Regions from separate parts of the Metabacillus hrfriensis genome, predicted to be linked through region 1. Evidence: riboswitches for the same ligand, from Rfam matches in the RefSeq annotation. Region 1 holds a riboswitch; the other holds the start of a gene.
The links. A riboswitch is a leader RNA that binds a small molecule or an ion and turns the genes downstream of it on or off. The one in region 1 is predicted to bind cyclic di-AMP.
Positions count from the first base shown of each region.

Region 2: another riboswitch for cyclic di-AMP. It lies ahead of QLQ22_RS06625 (APC family permease); the one in region 1 lies ahead of QLQ22_RS21955 (dicarboxylate/amino acid:cation symporter).

Region 1 covers NZ_CP126116.1:4,412,249-4,415,395, forward strand. Annotated here, with positions in the region: gene QLQ22_RS21950 (potassium channel family protein) at 1-46, opposite strand, end outside; cyclic di-AMP (ydaO/yuaA leader) riboswitch at 146-290, opposite strand; partial or broken gene QLQ22_RS25205 (cation transporter) at 633-704, opposite strand; gene QLQ22_RS21955 (dicarboxylate/amino acid:cation symporter) at 772-2,019, opposite strand; cyclic di-AMP (ydaO/yuaA leader) riboswitch at 2,176-2,318, opposite strand; gene QLQ22_RS21960 (alpha/beta hydrolase) at 2,437-3,147, shown strand, end outside.
Region 2 covers NZ_CP126116.1:1,336,254-1,339,400, reverse strand. Annotated here, with positions in the region: gene QLQ22_RS06625 (APC family permease) at 1-1,327, opposite strand, end outside; cyclic di-AMP (ydaO/yuaA leader) riboswitch at 1,475-1,620, opposite strand; gene QLQ22_RS06620 (bacitracin ABC transporter ATP-binding protein) at 1,788-1,922, shown strand; gene QLQ22_RS06615 (glycosyltransferase) at 1,985-2,632, shown strand; gene QLQ22_RS06610 (acyl-CoA thioesterase) at 2,853-3,147, opposite strand, start outside.

The DNA.
Region 1 (3,147 bases):
TTCCTCCAAAACGGCCAAGTCCAAATACAGCAAATTGCTTTTTCAACAGGATTTCCTTCTTTCAATACTAATTTTTGCACACAAAAAGACACAGAGGTCCCATGAACCGCTGTGTCTGATTTTTTAAGATCACATTAGTTTCATTATCCTCTCTCAAGAACGCTTGCGAAGTTAGCTGTCGGGTTCGGGCAATGAGAGTAGCCCTACCAGTAAAGGATTCACCCCAAGCTGCAAAAGATGCCAGCAAAATTGGGTCCCCCGCTCCGTAATGGATTAAGCGAATTAAGAATATCTGAAATGTATTTATGAAAGTATCTTACTCCTGTTGAATTGGACAGTAAAGAGCCAATTATTGCAGAAATTAGTTAAAATTGAGCAAATATAACCGTTTAAGCGCTCTCAAGTCTTATTTACTCAGCATATCTGTTTATTTTAAATTCTTTGAAAGACTGATATGATGCGAAGAAGTTGTGGTTTAACAGCATATATTGAAGCGTTATTCATTTAAATTGATGTTCTATCAGTGTAAATTGCAGTTTTATCTGCATAAACCGGATTTCTATCAGTATCTTTCCAGATCACACATGAGCAAGTTAAAAACACCAAGCCCACATGGACTTTGTGCCGGAAGTTTACAGTTTGGCTCTTTGCAGTCTCAGCGTGTTCAAAACAACGGAAACCGAACTGAATGCCGTTGCCGCTCCATATCAGCTTCTGCAAGGGCTTATTGTCTTTAATAAAAAAGACGGCCACTTTAGGCCGTCTTTCTCATTATGACAATTTTTCTTCCATTTCAGGAAATTTAAAGTCTCCATGTTTCTTTTCTGTTTCTGCTACAATCACTGCACATGCCGCATCTCCTGTAATATTAACTGCTGTACGAGCCATATCCAGCAGACGGTCTATACCGATGATCAAGGCGATGCCTGCTACGGGAAGGCCTACAGAGTTTAAGACCATCGCAAGCATGATAAGTCCAACTCCTGGTACACCGGCTGTTCCAATTGAAGCGAGAACAGCTGTAAGTACTACTGTCAGCAACTGAGTGAAAGAAAGATCAATATTGTAGACTTGAGCGATAAAGATTGTTGCTACACCCTGCATAATGGCCGTTCCATCCATATTAATGGTTGCGCCGAGCGGCTGAACGAAACTTGAGATCGGCTCTGGAACCTTCAGACGCTTTTGCGCTGTTTCCATAGATACAGGAAGTGTCGCATTACTGCTTGATGTACTGAAAGCTACTGCCATGGCAGGAGCGAAATTTTTAAAGAACCAGATCGGGCTTTGCTTTGCCAGAAAAAGAATGGATGAACCATAGGTGACAATAGCATGAATCACAAGTGCAAGCATTACAACTCCCATGTAGAGTCCCATTGCTTTAAGGGCGTCTAAACCTTGACTGCCTACAGCAGTAGCAATAAGACCGAAAGTACCGTATGGAGCGAATTTCATCACTAGATTTACTAAATACATCATTAAATCATTGCCTTGCTCAACTACCTTAAATAATGTATTTGCTTTCTTTCCAAGAAACGTGATGCCAAGGCCAACAAAAATTGAGAAAATAATAATTTGCAGCATATTACCATCGGCAAATGCTTTAACAGGATTCGTCGGAATCATATTTAAGAATGTTTCTGCAACAGATGGAGCTTCTTCAGCTTTATATTCAGCGGACTTTGTATCGAATTCACCTACATTGCCGGGCTGAATGGTCAGTGCAAGGATTAAGCCTATAACAATGGCTACTGCTGTTGTTACTAAAAAGTAGGTGACCGTTTTAACACCTATTCTTCCTAATTTCTTTGGATCTCCTAACCCAGCAACTCCCAGAGTAATAGAAAAGAAGACTATTGGTACGACGAGCATATTGATTAAGTTTAAAAAGATTTTTCCAAGCGGGGTAAATAGGAACGTGTCTAACTGTTTAAATAAATCCGGAGCCGTGATATTAAGAATGAGGCCGACAATTGCCCCCAGAATAAGACCAATGATGATTTTCGTTGCTAGTTTCATATAAAACCTCCGTAAAAAAGTAATAGATAGTGTTTAATTCCCAATAAATAGAGAAAGAGAAACATATATGTGGGAGTTTTTTTAAAAAATACAAAAAACCGCGAGAGAATTCTCGCGGTTTTATTCGTCAATTTGAATAATTATAACATTTCCACAGATGAGTCTCTCCACCGCATACGAGGTTAGCTGTCGGATTCGGACGAAGAGTGTCCTACCTTTTGACCATAAAGGATTCACCCCAGTGCAACTGCACAGTTTGGTTCCCCCGTTCCCATTTTAGGATTAAGCGTATATTTATTAAGTTATACTACTATTCTAAATACAAGATTTAATTTTTGCAAATATAAAAATTTGCCTTTAATTGGATTTGAACATAAAATTTAGCAAAAAACGTTCTTACTTTAAGGAGTTTTAACCATGAAAAAGTGGATAAAAAATTTTTTTCTGATTGCATCAGGGGGAATGATTCTCTCTTTTGCAGGATTTTATATCTGGTCCCAAATCACCTATAAACCGGCTGAAGAACTGTTTTACACTACTAATTTACTGGATCAAAATGATAAAAATGGGTATTTGCTGTTTCAGCCTGAAAACCAAAAAACGAATAATGGCATCATTCTATATCCTGGAGCAAAAGTTGATCCGAGAGCATATGCCTATCTTGCAGAGCAGTTAACTCAAAAAGGGTTCACTGTCTTAATTCCTAAAATGCCCTTTAACCTTGCTATTGCAGGCATCAGCAAAGCAGATAAAATTATAAATGATAGAGACGAGATTGAAAATTGGTACATTGGAGGACACTCTCTCGGAGGTTCGGCTGCTTCTATTTACGCGTTTGAACATCAGGAAAATATAAAAGGGCTTTTCCTGCTTGCTGCTTATCCGGCAGATTCCAGTGATTTTTCAAACACACATTTTCCGATTCTGACCATCTATGCAGAACATGACGGATTAACAACCCTGGATGAAATAAAAGAAACGAAACACCTATTGTCTGACAATACCTTTTATTACAAAATTAACGGCGGCAATCATGCACAGTTTGGCATTTACGGAGAACAAAAAGGAGATAACAAAGCCCAGATCAATGTCTTTGTTCAACAAGATCAGGTCATTCGAGAAATAAAC
Region 2 (3,147 bases), 2.0 Mb from region 1:
CGATAAGAGGCAAAAAGATCAGCACCGCCCAAACCTGCGAGAACTTTGTTATGAAGAACATCATCATGACAAGAAAGCTGATAAGTGCTCCAGTTAAATTTATCGCAAGTTTAACCGCCCAGCCTTTAGGCTTCTCACGCAGCCACTTCACGAGCATCCCTGTCTGGGATAAGGTAAATGGAATAAACACGCCTACTGCATAAAGGGGGATGAGCTGTTCTGTCTGCCCTTTAAAAATAATAATTAGTAAAATGGACGTGACTCCAAGAGTGATGATCCCATTTGAATACCCTAATCGGTCGCCTCTCATCGTAAACATTCTTGCAATGTATTTATCTTTTGCAAGGTTGAATGCAAGCAATGGAAAAGCAGAGTATCCAGTGTTGGCAGCGAGAACAAGAATCATAGCTGTCGTTCCCTGGATAAAATAATACATAAAGTTTCTTCCAAACGTTTCAGCTGCAATTTGGGAAACAACGGTTTCTTCGTGTTTTGGAGCTATCCCGAAGTAATAGGCTAAAAATACGATTCCTGAAAATAAAATGGCAAGCAATAACCCCATTGCCATCAGCGTTCTGACTGCGTTTCTAGGACCAGGTTCCTTAAAATTCGGTATCGCATTTGAGATTGCTTCGACCCCAGTTAAGGCAGAACTTCCTGAAGCAAAGGCTCTCAGCAGCAAAAATAAACTAATGCCTGCAACAGGAGTCCCTATCGGTGCATGCAAATCAGATGAAACATCCCCGGTTATGATTTTATATATCCCTACCCCTATTAAAATAAAAAGGGCCAATACAAACAAATAGACTGGATAGGCTAAAATCGAAGCCGATTCGGTGATTCCTCTGAGATTTAGTATGGTGATAAAAACAACCAGCAAACAAGCAATGATGACATTATGATCATGTAAGCCTGGAAATGCAGAAGTAATCGCATCTGTTCCTGCTGAGACACTTACAGCTACTGTCAATATGTAATCGACTAAGAGTGAACCTCCTGCAACTAAACCTGCATTTTCTCCAAGGTTTTCTTTTGAAACGACATATGCTCCTCCTCCATGTGGATAAGCATAGATAATTTGACGGTAGGATAAGATCAGAGCCGTTAATAAAAATAGTACCCCTACTGCAATTGGCATGGAGTACCAAAATGCAACAGCACTTATTGTTACTAAGACAAGCAGGATCTGCTCTGGCCCGTACGCTACAGAAGATAAGGCATCTGAAGACAGAATAGCCAGTGCTTTCTTTTTATTTAATTTTTGCTCTCCTAATTCTGTAGATTTTAAGGGAGCCCCAATGATTATTCTTTTAAGCATAGATAACATTTCTGCACCACCATTTTTTCGCCCTTTGACCTTTTTCTTGAAGGTATCATTTAAGAAAGTAAATATTTAATTAGCGAATCAATCATAATTGTCCGCAAGTCATTACGAACAGCATAATGGACATTAGGATCCCAGTCTCACCGCTACACATCCTCTCTTTTAACGCTTACGGGGTTAGCTGACGGATTCGGGACAAAAGAGTATCCCTACCTATATGAATAGGATTCACCCCTTTGCGAAAATTATCACAATATCGGGTTCCCCGCTCCTTATGGATTAAGCGAATAATAAATATGAAACTGTTGGTTATCATACTCCTATCCTTAAGAGTTGTAAATAAAAATAATTCATATCCTTTGACTTTTTTAATCCAATAAGCTACCGGTCAATAAAAGGAGGAAATGTATGATGTTGTGCCATTGCGCTAACACTATTTTTATTCAAGCATAGGAGGATTTTAATGATTAAAGAAAACATACCGATAATATCTGATGAATTTTTAGATGAAGTGACAAAAGAGATCAATAAGGTATACGGTTTTGAAAATAATCCAATAGAAAAAGCAGATCGGGAGTTTCATGCGGAAGAAGAATGAAACTTAGGATTACATGCAAATTATTGATGTCACGCACTACTTTTATAAAGGAGATTTTCCAATTGAAAAAACACTTAATAACTGCTGGAATGCTGATTATGTCCTTAGTCTTCGTCATGTCGCCGATAAAAACTGATGCAAAAGACATGACACAGGCACGCGAAGAATGCATCACAAAAGAAACGCTTGCTTTAAAAGAAAGCATGAGGAGGCTCTGGACTGATCATGCGGTTTGGACAAAAAGCTATGTGGTCAGTTCCCTTAACGATCTTGAGAATCAAAAAGAGCTGCTTGCAAGGCTCTTAAAAAATCAGGATGACATTGGCAATGCCATTAAGCCTTATTACGGGGAAGAAGCAGGAAACAAGCTTGCTGAGCTCTTAAGAGAACACATTCTGATTGCAGGAAAATTGACTGCAGCTGCAAAAAGCGGCAATCAATCTGACTTTAAGAAATTTAATACTGAATGGCATAAGAATGCAGATGACATGGCCAAGTTCTTGAGCAGCGCAAATCCGAACTGGTCTGAAAAAGAACTGAAGGAAGCATTATATATTCATCTTCAATTTATTTCTGAAGATCTGTCTGCCCGACTTAAAAAGGATTGGAATGCGAGTATTGAAGCATTTGATAAAGGGCTGGATCATTTGATGATGCTGTCCGATGTTCTTTCGGCAGGAATTATGAAGCAGTTTCCAGAAAAATTCTAGCTTATCTATTGAATATAAGTTTACTTCAAGATTTGTTTGTGTTGCTTCGTATGAAAATCGCAATTTCATTAGTCTTAAATAAAGGGAAGATCCCCAAAGGATCTTCCCTCTTTTTTATTATTGATTTTATTGCGGCTTTTTTCAGGGTGGAGGCGATTTTCTTCCCTAATACACTGCTTTGGTGTACTTTTATCAAGGCGAGCGCGGTATGTATGGCCAATTAATATTGCTTAATTTTCTCCGAGAATGTAATGCTCGCTTTTCTTCTTGCTTTCCTGATTAACGAGCGCTCCTCACCTGAATCAAATAAATATTTTTCCTCTTCTGTTTCAGGATAAACTCCCGGAACGGCTTTTGGCTTACCATGTTCATTCAATGAAACAAATGTGATAAAGCTTGTCGCTGCTACTCTGGATTCACCGCTTATTAAATCTTCTGCCGTTACTTTTACGAATACCTCCATTGATGATCTTCCCGTGAAAGTGACGAAAGACTCAAGATGCACCGCATCAGTC